DNA from 3 places in the Mesorhizobium sp. LNHC232B00 genome. Region 2 is predicted to be linked to each of the others. Evidence: predicted binding sites of a transcription regulator. Region 2 holds the regulator's gene; each other region holds the start of a gene.
What was found. The regulator PhoB, encoded in region 2, activates phosphate uptake and scavenging genes when phosphate is short. The targets are predictions, from matches to a motif close to TGTCATNNANCTGTCAT.
Positions count from the first base shown of each region.

Region 1 (5,882 bases), 280 kb from region 2:
GAACCGGCGCAACGACGTCTGTCGTCGCCAGGCATCGGCCATCTGATGGGTAGCGCCAGAAGAGGGGGCTGTCACGGAAAGGGTCATGATCGGAGATGCAAAAAGGGCGGCGTTTTCAGCGCCGCCCTTTCCGATTTCGCCGTTAGCCGCCGATGGCTGCCTTACGGGCTTCGACGATGACGTTGTAGAAGTCCGCCTTCACCGGAACGTAGCCGGTAAAATCGCCGCCTTCCACGCCTTCGAAGCAAGCCTTGTCCTTCTTGGGCAGGTCGGTGAAGAAGGCGGTCAGCTTGGCGGTCATGTCGTCGCCAAGCGCGGTGCGCACGACCAGCGGGCCGTTCGGAATCAGGCCCGAGCGCCAGACTTCGACGAAGTCGTTGGGGTCGACGGCGCCCTTGGCGACTTCCTTGTGGAAGGTGCCCGAAGTGTAGCCGTTCTTGAAGTCGCCGATGCCCGAGGAATCGTCCACGGCGACGTCGACCTTGCCGTCACGCACGGCCAGGACGTTGTTCTCGTGGCCGCCGTTGAACTGGGTCGAAGCGAAGAAGGTCTCGTTCGAAGCGCCGGTGTCCTTCGGGATCTGGGTCAGCGGGATCAGGTAGCCCGAGGTCGAATCCGGATCGGCGTAGCCGAGCTTCTTGCCCTTGGCCGATTTGATGTCGGTGATACCGGAGGACTTGAGTGCCAGGCCGATCGAATAATAGCCGGTGGCGCCGTCGGTCTGCTGGGTGGTGAGGATCGGGGTAACGGCCTTCGGGTCCTTCAGCGCGACGCTGGCGTAGCCGGAAGCGCCGAGTTCGGCGAAATCGAGCGTACCGCCGAGCAGGCCCTGGATGACGCCGTCATAGTCGGCGGCCGGGAACAGCGAGACCTTTTCGAAACCGAATTCGGCCTTCAAATGGTCGGCCAGGCACTGGTAGTTGCGCAGCCGGTCGGTTTCGTTCTCGCCACCGAGAATGCCGACTCGGAATTCCTTCATGTCGGCGGCGTGGGCCATGCTGGTGGCCATGGCGAGCACCGAAACGGCGCTGAGAACCATCTTCCTGAACATTGATATCTCTCCTGTAGGTTCCGGCCCCGCGCCGGCAGCGTTATTGATTTTGACAGGTGCCCTTGACGCGGGCGGACGATCCGAGCCGCTCTTTCTTGAACTCAGTAAGCTGGGAATGCAGGTTCGAGCGGTCCGGCGGATGCGGCGATCTTTCGCTTGAAGGCAACGCTGGTGGAGGTGATGGCCTCCGAAATCTCGCCACCATTGCTGTCGGCGCCGTAGACGAGACGGACGGCCTCGCGGTCAAGCTCTTCCGGCGCTCCATCGAAGACGACCTTGCCGGCGGCCATGCCGATGATGCGGTTGCAATAGGTGCGGGCGGTATCCAGGGTGTGGAGGTTGGTGACGACCGTGATGCCCTCGCGCAGATTGATGTCCTGCAGCGAATCCATCACCACCTTGGCATTGAGCGGGTCGAGCGAGGCGATCGGCTCGTCGGCGAGGATCACCCTGGGCTGCTGCATCATGGCGCGGGCGATGGCGACGCGCTGCTGCTGTCCGCCCGATAGCGTTCCGGCGGGCTGCAGTGCGGTGCGGGCCATGTCGAGCCGCTCAAGGGCGGCGACGGCCTCGGCGCATTCGGCGCGGGAGAACATGCCGAAAAGGTTCGATATCGTCGAACGGTGGTTCAGCTTGCCGAGCAGCACATTGGTCAGCACGTCGAGGCGCGGCACTAGGTTGAACTGCTGGAAGATCATGGCGCAGTCGCGCTGCCAGCGCCGCAGCGGCGAGCCGCGCAACTGGGAGACTTCGGCGCCGTCAAAAAAAATCGACCCCTGGCTGGGATCGATGAGACGGTTGATCATGCGAAGAAGGGTCGATTTGCCGGCGCCGGAACGGCCGATGACGCCGACCATCTGACCCTGCGGGATCGAGATGTTGATATCGCTGACAGCGGTGTTCTTGCCAAATCGTCGGGTGACGCCGCGGATTTCGAGCGTGGCTGAGGTTGCTGGCATGGGCAGGTTCCCGTCAGGACCATGTTGATCGTCAGGCTTCTCGCCTAACGCAGCCACATGAACCTGCCATGTCGCCTGGATGTCAGTTTTGTTACGCTCCACAGGCGCTGCGTCATGCGCCCGTTTCCGCGCGATCAGCCGAGGACCAGCAATTCCTCGAAATGCTCCATGTCGCGGAAGCTGCAGAAGGCGGGCGGCTTGATCTCGATCACCGGCGCCTGGCGCGCGAGAAGCGCCAGGCAATCGTCGAACAGCGTCTGCCACGCGGCCGCCCTGTCGTCGGCAAGACGCTGGATCTGATAGGCGAGGGTGATGTGGAAGACGTAAGCGTCGTGATCGGGGTGCCGGTACCCGAACGGCACCGCCAGCGCATCGCGCCATTGACCGCATGATGCGCACGTCGTCGTCGGTCGCGCCGGCAACGGTGAGGCCGGTCGGCACGATTTCGACCACCTTGATGTTGAACGGGCCGAAGCCCCGGAAATCCTTTAGCCGTTCCAGGTAAAGGCGGGTCATGGCCTCGATGCCGGTGTCGAGCGGGACATCCTGCGGCCAGTAGGGCAAGCGGCGGCGATTTTCGATGATGCCTTGGAACAGCGTCATGTGCAGGCTGGAGACGGGCGTGAAGGCCAGCCGATCAGCATCGGGCATCGCCCTCATCTTCTCGCGCACCGCAAGCACCACGGCCTGCGACGGCGAGCCGCCGACCAGGTGACTGACGACGGTGTTGCCGGGCTCGATCAGGAAGTTGCCCGACGTGTCGTAGCGCGTGCCAAGATGCGCCGGTGGCGTCGGGTTGGAGCCGGCAAAGAATCCAGCGAGCGAGGGGCTGATTGTGTCGGGCATGGCGATCTCCTTGGGGAGATGGCCTCGTGTCCGAGTCGTGTGTCAAGGGTATGAACGAGTTCCCATGACGACGATGTGAGGAGCTATCCCTCGTATTTCTCCAGGAAGGCTTCGGCAGACAGTTCCCGGAAATCGTCGAGTGAGGCACGCAGCCGAGCGTGATCCCAATCCCACCAGGCGAGTGCCTGATAGCGTTCGGCCGTTCGGCGGTCGAAGCGCTCGCGGATCGGTTTTGCCGGCACGCCGGCGACAATCGTGTAGGGGGCGACATCTTTCGATACGACGGCTCCAGCGCCAACCGCCGCGCCATCGCCGACCGTTATGCCGGGCAGGACGGTCGAGCCATGGCCGAGCCAGGTGTCGTGGCCGATGGTGACGCGCTTGGCGCGACGCTCCGCGAAGAATTCGCTCTCGTGCTCGGCGTCGTCCCAATAGTCCGAGGCGCGGTAGGTGAAGTGGTGCAGCGTCGGCCGCCACGTCGGGTGGTTGGTGGCATTGAGGCGCACGCTCGCGGCGATGTTGGCAAACTTGCCGATCGTAGCGCACCAGACGGCGCAATCCTGCATCATGTATGAATAGTCGCCGAGTTCGCTTTCCGAGACCCGGCTGCGGTCGGCGATCTCGGTCCAGCGGCCGAGCGTGGAATTGTGCACCTCCGCCGTCGGGTGAACCAGCGGCGTCTCCGACAATTTCCTGCTCATGCGGCGATTTTCCCGGGGGCAAACGCGGTGACGTCGATGATGCGGTCGGCAACCGCCTCGCGCACGTCGTGGTCGTGGAAGATGCCGAGCAGGGCGACGCCGTCCGCCTTCTTGGCGGCGATGAGTTCGATCACCACGTCGCGGTTCCTGGCATCGAGCGAGGCGGTCGGTTCATCGAGCAGCAGGATCGGGTGCTCGGTGATGAAGCCGCGCGCGATGTTGACACGCTGCTGCTCGCCGCCGGAGAAGGTCGCCGGCGGCAGCGCCCAGAGTTTCTCCGGCAGGTTGAGCTGCGCCAGCAGCGCGCGCGCCTTGCCTCTCGCCGCCTCGCGCTCCTCGCCACGCTCGAACAGCGGTTCGGCGACCACATCCAGCGCCGAGACGCGTGGCACGGCGCGCAAGAACTGGCTGACATAGCCGATCGTTTGCCGGCGCACGGCAAGAACGGTGCGCGGGCTGGCGTTGGCGAGATCGATCAGCGCGTCATCGTGCGTGACGATGATCTGGCCCTCGTCGACGGCATAATTGCCGTAGAGCATCTTCAGGATCGAACTCTTGCCGGCACCGGACGGGCCGCCGAGCACCGTGCATTCGCCGGCCTTGATGGAGAACGAGACTCCAGCGACGACAGGCAGCTTGATGCCATCGCGCAGGTGCATGGTGAAGCTCTTGGCGACGTCGGAAACAACGAGCGGGGTCGGCATCAGCAGGTTCTCCAGTCGTTCGTTTGCGGGCCAGCGCCCCCCTCTGGCCTGCCGGCCATCTCCCCCTCAAGGGGGGAGATCGAAAGCTTTTCGGCCTCGCACATTCTCCGACGTCGAAAATTGGCGAAAACGGAAGTGACAGCCAATCTCCCCCCTTGAGGGGGAGATGGCCGGCAGGCCAGAGGGGGGTGCCTTGGCGCCATCGTCACACCTGCAAAATCGAGGAAACAAGCAACTGGGTGTAGGGCGCGCGCGGATCGTCGAGCACGCGGTCGGTGAGGCCGCTTTCGACGACGCGGCCGTCCTTCATCACCATCATGCGCTGCGACAGGAGGCGCGCCACCGCGAGGTCGTGGGTGACGACGATGGCCGCGAGACCGAGATCGGTGACCAGCCCGCGCAGGAGGTCGAGCAGGCGTGCCTGGACCGAAACATCGAGGCCGCCGGTCGGCTCGTCCATGAACACCAGCCGTGGTCCGGTGACGAGATTGCGGGCGATCTGCAAGCGCTGGCGCATGCCGCCGGAAAAGGCGCGCGGCTCGTCGTCGATGCGGTCTTGCTCGATCTCGACGCGCGACAGCCAGTCGACGGCGGTGGCGCGGATCTTGCCATAGTGGCGGTCGCCGACCGCCATCAATCGTTCGCCGACATTGGCGCCGGCAGACACCGTCATGCGCAGGCCATCGGCGGGGTTCTGATGGACGAAGCCCCAGTCGGTGCGCATCAGGAAGCGGCGCTCGGCCTCGCTCATGCGGTAGAGCTCGCGGAACTGGCCGTCGCGCATGCGGTAGCTGGCGGTGCCGGACGAGGGCAGCAGCCGCGTCGACAGGCAGTTGAGCAGCGTCGTCTTGCCGGAGCCGGATTCGCCGACCACAGCCAGGACCTCGCCCGGCCACAGGTCGAAGGAAACATTGTCGCAGCCGACGCGCGAGCCGTAGAATTTGGAGAGCGCCGAGACGCGCAGCAGTGGTTCGTCGGTCATTGCGCTGGCTCCATTTTTTCCGAGACGGAATGGGTTTCCGGAGCAAGGTGGCCGCGATGGCCGTCGGCCCGCCGCTTCTCGCAATAATCGGTGTCGGAGCAGACGAACATGTGGCCGCCATGATCGTCGAGAATGACCTCGTCGAGATAGACATTCTCGGCCGCGCACAGCGCGCAGGGCTGGTCGAAGGTCTGGACTTCGAACGGATGATCCTCGAAGTCCAGGCTGACGACCTCGGTGAACGGCGGCACCGCGTAGATACGCTTCTCGCGGCCGGCGCCGAACAGTTGCAGGGCCGGCGAGCGGTGCATCTTGGGATTGTCGAATTTCGGCGTCGGCGACGGGTCCATCACATAACGGCCCTCGACCTTGACCGGATAGGCATAGGTGGTGGCGATGCGGCCGTGCTTGGCGATGTCCTCGTAGAGCTTCACATGCATGAGCCCGTATTCCTCCAGCGCATGCATTTTTCGCGTTTCGGTCTCACGCGGTTCCAGGAAACGCAGAGGTTCGGGGATCGGCACCTGATAGACCAGCACCTGGCCCGCCGTCAGCGGATGCTCGGGGATGCGGTGGCGGGTCTGGATGATGGTGGCGCTGGCGGTATCGGTGGTGACGGCGACATTGGCGACCTTTTTG
Region 1 covers NZ_AYWP01000002.1:364,968-370,849, forward strand. Annotated here, with positions in the region: gene phnE (phosphonate ABC transporter, permease protein PhnE) at 1-87, opposite strand, end outside; gene phnD (phosphonate ABC transporter substrate-binding protein) at 143-1,051, opposite strand; gene phnC (phosphonate ABC transporter ATP-binding protein) at 1,153-2,010, opposite strand; partial or broken gene X743_RS01000000168605 (DUF1868 domain-containing protein) at 2,145-2,856, opposite strand; gene X743_RS164750 (DapH/DapD/GlmU-related protein) at 2,940-3,557, opposite strand; gene phnL (phosphonate C-P lyase system protein PhnL) at 3,554-4,261, opposite strand; gene phnK (phosphonate C-P lyase system protein PhnK) at 4,467-5,243, opposite strand; gene X743_RS164735 (alpha-D-ribose 1-methylphosphonate 5-phosphate C-P-lyase PhnJ) at 5,240-5,882, opposite strand, start outside.
Region 1: phnC (phosphonate ABC transporter ATP-binding protein) is a predicted target of PhoB. The motif match lies at 2,090-2,106, and genes of this name have one in related genera.

Region 2 (5,882 bases):
CCGGCATATTGCTGGCCATTGCCCGTATCTCCGGCGAGACGGCGCCGCTGCTGTTCACCGCGCTCAACAACCAGTTCTGGTCGAGCAATCTCAACGCGCCGATGGCCAGCCTGCCTGTCACCATCTTCCAGTTCGCTCTCAGCCCCTACGAGGAATGGCAGCAACTGGCCTGGACCGGCGCACTCATAATTACATTGACGGTTCTCGCGCTCAGCATCTTTGCGCGCAGCCTGACCGGACGCAGAGAGGACAAATGAGCCAGATGTTGTCTCCAGACATGACGATCGCCGCCGAGGCAGCCGCCAAGGCAAAGATCGAGGTCAAGAACCTCAATTTCTACTACGGCCAGTCGAAGGCGCTGAAGGACATCACGCTGTCGCTGCCCGAACGCAGCGTCACCGCCTTCATCGGACCGTCGGGCTGCGGAAAGTCGACGCTGCTGCGCGTCTTCAACCGCATCTACGAGCTCTATCCCAGGCAGACAGCCGAGGGCCAGGTGCTGCTCGACGGCAAGAACGTTCTCGACCGCTCGCAGGATCTCAACCTGTTGCGCACCAAGATCGGCATGGTGTTCCAGAAGCCGACGCCGTTCCCGATGTCGATCTATGAGAACATCGCCTTCGGTGTCAGGCTCTATGAGAAGATCAGCAAGGCCGAGATGGACGGCCGCGTCGAACAGGCGCTGAAGCGCGCAGCACTCTGGACCGAGGTCAAGGACAAGCTCAATGCCAGCGGCCTCAGCCTTTCGGGCGGCCAGCAGCAGCGGCTCTGCATTGCCCGTACCGTGGCGGTGAAGCCGGAAGTCATCCTGCTCGACGAGCCGGCCTCGGCGCTCGATCCGCTGTCGACCGCCAAGATCGAGGAGCTGATCGACGAATTGCAGGCCGACTACACGATCGTCATCGTCACCCACAACATGCAGCAGGCGGCGCGCGTGTCGAAGCAGACGGCCTTCATGTACCTGGGCGAACTGGTCGAGTTCGACAAGACGGAGAAGATATTCACGTCGCCCCGCGAGAAGCGCACGCAGGACTACATCACCGGCCGCTTCGGCTGATCGCACGCATACGAGGACCAGGATCATGGCCGAACACACGGTTGCAGCCTTCGACGAAGATCTCGGACAGATCAGCAGGCTGATCAGCGACATGGGCGACCTCGCCGGCTCGATGGTCGGCGGTGCCACCAAGGCGCTGCTGAACTCCGACAATGCGCTCGCCCAACGCGTCGTCTCCGATGACGCGATCATGGATGCGCGCCAGCGCGAGCTGGACGACCGCGCCATCACGCTGATCGCCAAGCGCCAGCCGATGGCCGACGATCTGCGCCACGTCGTGGGCTCGATCCGCATGGCCGGCGATCTCGAACGCATCGGCGACCTTGCCAAGAACATCGCCAAGCGCGTCGGCACGGTCGGGCTCTCCGCCACGCCGCGCGACCTGTCGCACTCCATCGACGCGATGGCGCAGCTGGTGCTGATCCAGGTTCAGGGTGTCATCGAGGAATATGCGGCGCGCGATGCCGACGCACTGGCCAAGCTGCGCGCCGACGACGAGCGTATCGACGTCAAATACACTTCGGTGTTCCGCGAACTGCTGACCTACATGATGGAAGATCCGCGCAACATCACCGCCTGCACGCATCTTCTGTTCTGCGCCAAGAACCTCGAACGCATCGGCGACCACGTGACCAACATCGCCGAGAATGCGTATTATGTGCTGACCGGCACACAGCTGCCCGCCAATCGTCCGAAGCAGGACGAAACCGCGATGTCGGCGCCGGCGGCATAGCAGGGGTGACCAGCCGATGATCGCGCCACGCATCATGGTGGTGGAGGATGAGGAGCCGCTAGGGGTGCTGCTCCGCTACAATCTGGAATCCGAGGGCTACCAGGTCGAGGTGGTGACGCGCGGCGACGAGGCGGAGATCCGCCTGCAGGAGAACGTGCCCGACCTTCTGGTGCTCGACTGGATGGTGCCGGCGGTGTCCGGCATCGAACTCTGCCGGCGCCTGCGGATGCGGCCCGAGACCGAGCGGCTGCCGATCATCATGCTGACCGCGCGGGGCGAGGAGAGCGACCGCGTGCGCGGCCTGTCGACCGGCGCCGACGACTATCTGGTCAAGCCGTTCTCGACGCCGGAATTCATGGCACGCGTCAAGGCGCTGCTGCGCCGCGCTAAACCTGAAGTGCTGTCCAGCGTGCTCAAGGTCGGCGATATCGTGCTCGACCGCGAATCGCACCGCGTCTACCGCAAGAAGAGCGAGATCCGGCTCGGACCGACCGAGTTCCGCCTGCTCGAATTCATGATGCGCCATCCCGGCCGCGTGTTCTCGCGCAGCCAGTTGCTCGACAATGTCTGGGGCGAGACGATCTACATCGACGAGCGCACCGTCGACGTGCATGTCGGGCGGCTGCGCAAGGCGGTCAACAATGGCCGCATGCCGGATGTGATCCGCACGATTCGTGGGGCGGGCTACGCGATCCGGGAAGATTAGGGGATATGCTGATATTCAGGTGATGCCGGCCTGCGAATGGCGGCTTCCTGCGCTTCCGGTACTCACGGACCCAAATGTCCGCTCCGTTCCGGTTCTCGGAATCCACCATCCTCGCCTCGGCCTGACCTGAATCTCAGCACGTCCCAGGTCGCGATCCGATATTCGGTTCAGGCCACATTCTTCCCAGCCGCGCCTGCTCTCGCCTGCACGCCCGGCGCGAAAATCTCCTGGTCGACGAAGGTCAGCGCGCGCATGGCGCAGCCTTCGCGGATCAGCGGCAGTTCGTTAGGCTCGGTGTCGAAAGAGATCGATTTCGAGTGCTGGCCGCCGGCGGTCTGGGCAATCGCCTCGCGCAAGGCCGGCTCGATCAGGTCGAAGGCGGCGGCGCTGACGCCGACCATGGCGACGGGGGCGGGATCGATCAGCGCGAACAGGCTGCCGAGGCCATAGCCGAGTGCCTCGCCGGCCTTGCGATAGGCCTGGCGCTCCGGTCCGTCCTTGTCGCGCGCCGAGGCCGCCAGCGCCCGCATGTCGGCGTCGCTGACGTCGACCGGTTCGGTGTCCTCGCCAAGCTGCCTCGCGCTTCGCCAGATGGCGTAGTTGCCGGCGTAGGCCTCGACGCAGCCGCGCCGTCCGCAGCGGCAGAGTGCGCCGCCCGGCCGGTGGATCATGTGGCCGAATTCGCCACCCGACGAGTGGGTGCCGGTGAACAGTTGGCCTTTCAGCACCAGGCCCATGCCGATGCCGTGAGACAGCAGAATGGCGATGAAGTCGTCGCGGTAGCGCTCGGGATCGCGCCAGCGCAGCGCCACCGCCATCATGTTGCAGTCGTTTTCCATGGTGGCGGGGATGCCGAACTCGGCCTCGAATATGTCGGCGAACGCGATGTCGGTCTGCGGCGTGATCGGCGACCACAGCATGGCGCGCGCCTCGGTATCGGTGATGCCCTGGATGGCCAGTGCGATGCGGGCGACGCTGCGGACATCGATGTCGGGATCGTCGATGCGGCGCCGCACGATGGCGACGCATTCGCCGATCAGCGCCTCGCGCGACATAGTCAGCGTGTCCAGCCGGCGCTGTTCCTCCGATATCACCTGGCCGGCATAGTCGATGACGGCGACCGACAGGAAATTCAGCGACAGCACCACGGTCATCACCGCCGCCGCCTCCGGGTTGAGGGTAAGGCCGACCTGCGGCCGGCCGCGTTTCAGCGAGCCGGCCTCGCTCGGCTTGCCCTCGGTCAGGACGCCTTCGCCGATCAGGTCGGAGGAGATCGCCGAAATGGTCGAGTGGCTGAGACCGGTGGTGGCGGCGATCTCGGTGCGCGAAGGCTGACCGGCACGGCGCACGGCCGAGATCACCATGGCGCGGTTGCGCCGGCGCAGATCGTCGTGGCGGATTCCGACCGACATGTTTCCCACATCCTCCCGGTCGCCGCGGCCTTTCGTGCCTCCCGAAGGCCGCCAAGCGACGCCACCAAATACTGGCAGAAGCGCCGCACGCTGTCATTATTTATTCCGGAGCTCGAAAAAAAGTCCGCGGCACCTCAAAATCCATCAGAATCATCGTTGACAGTGTTCCGGCGATGGACCAGTGTTTTTTCGAGGCTCGAAAAAATAGGGCCTTTGTGCCGGCCTTAGGGTCAGTTTGGTCGCGCCGTACGCGGCGCAGGGAGGAATATCATGAAGAAATTCACAGCCGCCATCCTGGCGGGTGTCGCCATGTCGCTGACGCTTGCGTCGGTCGCGCAGGCGAAGGACAAGGTCATCGGCGTTTCCTGGTCCAACTTCCAGGAAGAGCGCTGGAAGACCGACGAGGCCGCGATGAAAAAAGCGATCGAGGCCGCCGGCGACAAGTACATCTCCGCCGACGCGCAGTCCAATCCCGGCAAGCAGCTCACCGATGTCGAAAGCCTGATCTCGCAAGGCGCCAATTCGCTGATCATCCTGGCGCAGGACGCCTCGGCCATCGGCCCGGCGGTGCAGAAGGCATTGGACGAAGGCATTCCGGTCGTCGGCTATGACCGCCTGATCGAGAACAAGGACGTCTTCTACCTGACCTTCGACAACAAGGAAGTCGGTCGCTTGCAGGCCAGCGCGGTGTTCAAGGCCAAGCCGGAAGGCAACTACGTCTTCATCAAGGGCTCGGGTGCCGATCCGAATGCCGACTTCCTGTTCTCGGGCTCGATGGAAGTGCTCAAGGAAGCCATCGACAGCGGCAAGATCAAGAATGTCGGCGAGGCCTATACGGACGGCTGGCTGCCCGCCAACGCCCAGAAGAACATGGAACAGTTCCTGACCGCCAACGACAACAAGGTCGACGCGGTGGTCGCGGCCAATGACGGCACCGCAGGCGGCGTCGTCGCGGCGCTGACGGCGCAAGGCCTTGCCGGCACCGTGCCGGTGTCCGGCCAGGACGGCGACCATGCGGCACTCAACCGCATCGCGCTCGGCACCCAGACCGTGTCGGTGTGGAAGGACGCGCGCGAGCTCGGCAAGAATGCCGCCGAGATCGCCTCGCAGCTGGCCGACGGCAAGAAGATGGCCGACATCGCCGGTGCGAAGGACTTCACGACGCCTGGCGGCAACACCGTCAAGTCGCTGTTCCTGACACCGGTTGCGATCACCAAGGACAATCTCAACGTGGTCATCGACGCCGGCTGGATCAAGAAGGACGAGGTCTGCGCGGGCGTCGCCGCTGGCAGCGTCGCGGCCTGCAACTGATCTCGAAGACGTCAGACAATGAAACGCCGCGGCTGCCAGGCCGCGGCGTTTTTTCAAGAAGATTTGTGTTTCCGCCGCTGGCGGGTAACTTCCAGGCTCTATTCCGGCATCCGCGCCAGACGGCAAGCCGGCGGGAGGATTTCATGACCGACACGACCTCAAATGCACCGGCCGACACCGCGCGGGCATCGGAACTTGGCGCGGTCGCCCGGTTTCTGAAGGCAACCGAACTCGACACACGCATGCTTGGCATGGTCGGTGCGCTGCTGGTCATCTGGATCGGCATTCACATCCTGTCGGGCGGACTGTTCCTGACGCCGCGCAATCTCTGGAACCTGTCGGTGCAGACGTCCTCGGTCGCGATCATGGCGACTGGCATGGTGCTGGTCATCGTCATGCGCAACATCGACCTTTCGGTTGGCTCCGTCGAAGGTGTGATCGGCATGATCATGGGCGTGGCGCAAGCCGAATCCCTCATTCGCGTCATCGGCTTCCAGCTTGGAAATCCCTGGCTCTGGATCATTGCACTGGCCGCCGGCGTGGTGCTCGGTCTCCTGATCGGCGCATTCCAGGGCTTCGTCATCGCCTACCTCGAAGTTCCGGCCTTCATCGTGACACTGGGCGGCCTGCTGGTCTGGCGCGGCATGGCATGGCTCATCACCA
Region 2 covers NZ_AYWP01000002.1:87,486-93,367, forward strand. Annotated here, with positions in the region: gene pstA (phosphate ABC transporter permease PstA) at 1-257, shown strand, start outside; gene pstB (phosphate ABC transporter ATP-binding protein PstB) at 254-1,057, shown strand; gene phoU (phosphate signaling complex protein PhoU) at 1,083-1,790, shown strand; gene phoB (phosphate regulon transcriptional regulator PhoB) at 1,807-2,496, shown strand; gene X743_RS166025 (ROK family protein) at 2,664-3,908, opposite strand; gene xylF (D-xylose ABC transporter substrate-binding protein) at 4,179-5,219, shown strand; gene X743_RS166015 (sugar ABC transporter permease) at 5,363-5,882, shown strand, end outside.

Region 3 (5,882 bases), on a different contig from region 2:
TTCAGCGACCGTCTGCAACGCCTCGACATCGGTGACCAGTTTCTCCAGGGAAACGCTCAAGCCGCCTTCCAGCCAGCCGGCGGCATGAATGCAGACCGTAGCGCCGGCCAGAACCGAGCCCCACAATGCGAATTGCGTCTCATGCGCGGCCTGCGCATCCGAGATGTTGGCCGCGCTGCCGCCGCCGGACCGCCACGGCAGGCCGATGAAGCGCGCCAGTTGGCCGGCGCCCAGCGTTGCCTTGACATGTTCGGGCGTGCCGAAGGCCGGCGCTCCGGATTTCATGTCGACATTGGAGGAGAAGGAGCCATAGACGACCGGCGCGCCGGGCCGCACGATCTGCGCCAGCGTCAGGCCCGCCAGCGCTTCGGCATGCTGCAGCGTCAGCGCGCCGGCAACGGTTATCGGCGCCATGGCGCCCGCCAGGCAGAACGGCGTGATGATAGAGACCTGCCCCGCTTTGGCGAAATCGATGATGCCTTGCGCCATCGGTATATCGAGCTGACGCGGCGAGTTGGTGTTGATGACGGTGTAGCACCAGGCGTTCGAGCGGAACGCCTCCTCCGAAAGGCCGCGCGCCAGCCGCAGCATCTCGAAACCGTCCTCGACCTGCGGCGTGCCGCGCGCGAACACGAAGGGAAACTTGTCGGACAGCGTCAGCTGCGCACGATTGACGGCATAGTGGCGAAACCGGTTGTCGACATCCTGCGGCTCGACGCAGGGACCTAGCATATGCAGGACATTGAAATGCTGCACCAGCTTGATGAACTCCTCGAAGGCGGCGAGCGTGCCTGGCCGCCGGCCGCGCTCGAGATCGGTGACATTGGGCGCCCCGCTTCCGGCAAGAAACGTCATCGACCCGAGTTCGAGCGTCAGATCGCGGGAAGGATCGCCGCCACGGGCATGGATCGACCTCGGCGCCGAGGCCAGCGCCGCCGCCACCATGTCGCGGCCGATGCGCACCATGTCGGTATCCGGGTCGACCAGCGCACCGGCGCGGGCGAAAACCTCGCGTGCCTGCGGCAGCAGTACCTTGATGCCGAGCTCTTCCAGCACGCGCAGCGCCGTGTCGTGGATCGAGGCGACCTGGTCGTCCGAAAAGATCGGCTGCGGCAGAAACGGGTTCTTCAGCGAGCGGTAGTTGGGCCGGCGGCTGCTTTCGCTGCCGGCCTCACCCGTGCGTCCGCGCCGACGCTCGCGCCTGGCCTCACGTGCCGCTTCATCGATCATCGGAAATCCTCCTCATTGCCGCATCGCCTTGCCCAAGGGATCGTAGGGCGAGGCCGCGATGACCCGCGCCGGCCGCTCGACGCCGACAATGTGCACCGAAAGCGCAGTCTCCTCCTCGGCAGAATCGTCGTCCACCAACGCCAGCGCGACGCTCTTGCCGATCGTGTAGCCAAATCCGCCCGACGTGACGAAGCCGACGCGCCTTCCGTCGCGCCAGATAGGCTCGAAGCCGCTGGCGTCGGCGTCGAGTGCATCGATCTCCAGCGTCACGGTCCGTTGCGAGACGCCTCCCTTGCGCTCCCTCAGCGCCGCCTCGCGGCCGACGAAATCGCCCTTGTCGAAGGCTATGAAGCGGTCGAGCCCGGTCTGGCCAGGCCTGTAGCCCTGCGTGAATTCGCGCGACCAGATGCCGAAGCTTTTCTCCAGCCTGAGCGCATTGAGCGCGTAGTAGCCGATCTCGGCCAGGCCGAGATCCTCACCGGCGGCAAGCAGCGTCTCGCGCAGCGTCGCATGCATGGCCACCGAGCAGCTGATTTCGAAGCCCAGTTCGCCGGCGATGGATAGCCGGGCAACCCGCGCCCGCACCATGCCCACATCGAATGCCCCGCACGCCATGAACGGCAACGCCTTGCCGGACACGTCCTGGTGCGTGGTGCGTTCCAGGATCTTGCGCGCGTTCGGTCCGGTCAGCAGGAAGCCGCTCATCGCATCGGAAAGATCGGTGATTGCAACGCCGTCAGCCGCGTGGCTCTCGAACCAGCGCATGTGGAATTCCCTGAGATAATAGGAGCCCATCAGCCAATAATCGCCGCCGCCCCAGTTGATCACCGTGAGGTCGCCTTTCAGCCGCCCGTCTGGCCCTAGCATCGGCGCGAGCCGCGCCTGTCCCGCTTTCGGCAGCTTGCAGGCGAGCAGCCGGTCGAGCCATGCCTGGGCGCTTGGGCCCGACACGGCGTAGCGCGAATAGGCCGAGATATCGACGAGACCAGCAGCCCGCCGCACCTGCAAAGCTTCGTCACCGACGATGTCGAAGGCGTTGGAGCGCTTGAGTGTGGTGTTCTCGCGAAAACCCATCGGCGCGAAATAGGTCGGGATTTCCAGCCCCCAGGATGCCGTCCATTCGCAGCCCGCGGCACTCATGCCGTCATAGGCGCCGGGGCGTTTCAAAGGCCGGCCCGCAGGCAGCCGCTCGTTGGGAAAGGTCATGACGAAACGGCGCGAATAGAACTGCCGCGTCGTCTGCCTGAGATATTCCCGGTTGGCGGCGAAGGCGCCATAGCGGGCGATGTCCATGCCGAAGATATCGGCCTGCGGCTCGCTGAAAATCATCCACTCGGCCAGCGACTTGCCGACGCCGCCGCCCTGGCTGAAGCCGGCCATGACGCCGCAGGCGACCCAATAATTCTTGAGACCGCGCACCGGCCCGACGATCGGATTGCCATCCGGCGTGAAAGTGAAGGCGCCATTGACCCATTTGCGGATGCCGGCCGTCGCCAGGCACGGAAAGCGCTCATGCGCCTTGGCGAGTTCCGGGCTGATGCGGTCGATATCTTCCGGGATGAGCTCGATGCCGTAGTCCCATGGCGCCCCATCCATGTTCCAGTGCTTCGGGTTCTGCTCGTAGACACCGAGCAGCACGCCCTTGCGCTCCTGGCGCAGATAGGAAAAGCCATCGAGATCGACGGCGATGCCGATTTCCCGATCCAGCGCCGCGATCTCCGGAATATCCTCGGTGATGAAATAGTGATGCTCCATCGGTGTCACTGGCAGGTCGACGCCGGCCATCCGGCCGAGCTGCTTTGCCCACAACCCGCCGGCATTGACAACATGCTCGGCAACGATGGTGCCCTGCTCGGTAACGACGTCCCAGTGGCCGTCGGCGCGCGACATTAGCTCGATGACCCGGTTGCGCAGGATGATTTCGGCACCACGCTTCTTCGCAGCGCCAGCATAGGCATGGGTGGTGCCGTAGGGATCGAGATGGCCTTCGTTGGAATCATGCAGGCCGCCGAGCACGCCGGAGACATCGACGATCGGGCAGAGTTCTCTGATCTCTTGCGGGCTCACCAGCCGGGCGGTCTCGATGCCGACTGACTGGAACACCGCCCAGGCCGATTTCAGCCACTCCCAGCGCTGGGGATCGCTGACGATGTTGACGCCGCCGGTCATGTGCAGGCCGATGTCCTGGCCGGATTCGGCCTCGATCTCGCGGTAGAGGTTGATGGTGTAGTCCTGCAACGCCGCGACATTGGGATCGGCGTTGAGCGCGTGGAAGCCGGCCGCCGCATGCCAGGTCGAACCGGCGGTCAATTCGGCACGCTCGATCACCGCCACATCCGACCAGCCGAACCGCGTCAGATGGTAGAGCACCGAGGCGCCGACCACGCCACCTCCGATGACGACTGCGCGGTAGTGCGACTTCAAGGCTTCCCTCCCCTGTTCGAGGCCGGCACCATAGATGCACTAGACATATGTGTCCAGTCCGCGCCACCGACTTGCCGCACTGGGCGAAACTCCGCGTGGCAAAGCGCCATCGATTGGGTCACGCGAATGCGCTTCTTTGCTGGTGCACAAACAAGCCGGCGGACACACACCGCCTGTCACGCAAGCATCATGTTCACGCCGTAGATCGCTTTCGGGGAGACGCTCGCGGCATCATCGAGATGACGCCTCCTCCAGATTCAGCCGTTCCGGCACGCTTCGTCACAAAGAGGATTGTCCATGAAACACCTGTACCGAACCGCGTCGCTTGGCGTCGCGCTGGCCTTGTTCACCGCCTTGACGCCGGCGCTCGCCGACGGCACCGCGACCGTCGGCGGCCTCGTCAACAAGGGCTTGGTCGGCGTCGGCCGCATCCCGGCCGCCCAGCGCGACAAGTTCGGCGAAACCTTCGGCTCGGGCTCCGGCATGTCGATCGACACATCGGGCTGGACGCATGACGCTGCCGGCTACAAGGGCTCGCTCTTGCTGCTGCCGGACCGCGGCTACAATGTCGCCGGCACCACCGACTATCGCCCGCGCCTCAACACGATCGGCATCGAGTTTAACCCCGTCGCGCCGGGCGCCGCTCCAGCTACCGGCCAGGAACAGACCGGCGTCAAGGCGACGCTTGCCGACAGCATGCTGCTCACCGACGACAAGGGCGCCGACGCCACCGGCCTCGATCCGCAGTCGGACGTGCGCGCCGCCGCCGGCGACTTGCCGATGCTGCCCGCCGCCACCAACGGCAAGCTCGCCCTCGACAACGAGGCGATCGTGCGACTGCCCGACGGCTCGATGTTCATCTCCGACGAATATGGCCCCAATATCTACCGTTTCTCCGGCGAAGGCCGCCTGATGTCGGCGACCCAGCCGCCGGCTGCCCTGGTGCCGATGCGCAAGGGGACACCGAACTTCTCCTCCGACAATCCCGGCCCCGGTGCCGCCGAGCCCGATCCCAAGGATCCGGAAAGCGGCCGCCAGAACAACCAGGGCCTCGAAGGCATGGCGATGACGCCGGACGGCAAGTTCCTGATCGCCGTGCTGCAATCGGCGACCCGGCAGGATGGCGGCGATTCTCCTGCGACGCGGCAGAACACCAGGGCCTTGGTCTATGACGCGTCCGATCTCGCCCACCTGAAACTGGCACATGAGTATGTCGTGCCGCTGCCGGTATTCAAGGATGCCAAGGGCAAGACCAAGGTCGCCGCGCAAAGCGAGATCGTGGCGTTGTCGGACACATCCTTCCTGATGCTGGCGCGCGACAGCGGCAACGGTCAGGGCGTGAAGGGCGACACCTCGCTCTATCGCGAAATCAGCATCGTCGACGTCTCCACGGCCACCGACATCGCCGGCACGGATTTCGACAAGGACAAGCCGGTCGCCCCCAAGGGTGTGCTCGATCCGTCGGTGACGCCGGCCAAGCTGACGCCGTTCATCGACATCAACGACAATGCCCAGCTCGGCCGCTTCGGCCTGCACAATGGCGCGCCGAACGACCACGACAACCTCTCGGAAAAATGGGAAGCGATGTCGCTGGCAAGCGTGCTCGATCCGAAACTGCCCGACGACTATTTCCTGTTCGTCGCCAACGACAACGACTTCCTGACCCAGGACGGTTTGCAGGTCGGCGCGCCCTACAAGGCCGACGACGGCGCCAATGTCGACACCATGTTCCTGGTCTATCAAGTGACGCTGCCCGGCCTCGCCAAGAAGTAGCGATCACAGCTCAGGCGGGCGCGCCTGGCGCGCCCGCCTGAGCTGCCGCGATCGAATAATCGAGCCTTGCTAGGGATCCCGCGAAGGCGCTTACTTCAAGAACTCCGCGTCTTTCGGCACGCCCGCATCGATCGGCTCGGCTGTCCTGCTCGACACGGCCATGATCTTGCCGGCGGCCGACAGATTGGGACGCACGAAGACCTGGGCCGGACCGTTGACGCGGCTGTAGAGGTCGATGATGTCCTGGTTCATGAAGCGCACACAGCCGGACGACGCGTTCTTGCCGATGGAATCCCACTCCGGCGTGCCGTGCAGCCGGTACATCGTGTCCTTGCCGTCGCGGAACAGATAGAGCGCGCGGGCGCCGAGCGGGCTCTGCGGACCGGGCGGCATGCCGTCCTTGTATTTCGCCAGTTCCGGCCGGCGCTGGATCATTTCCGGCGGCGGCGTCCACA
Region 3 covers NZ_AYWP01000006.1:72,859-78,740, forward strand. Annotated here, with positions in the region: gene X743_RS158960 (trimethylamine methyltransferase family protein) at 1-1,230, opposite strand, end outside; gene X743_RS158955 (FAD-dependent oxidoreductase) at 1,243-3,654, opposite strand; gene X743_RS158950 (esterase-like activity of phytase family protein) at 3,952-5,427, shown strand; gene X743_RS158945 (L,D-transpeptidase) at 5,518-5,882, opposite strand, start outside.
Region 3: X743_RS158950 (esterase-like activity of phytase family protein) is a predicted target of PhoB. The motif match lies at 3,829-3,845, and genes of this name have one in related genera.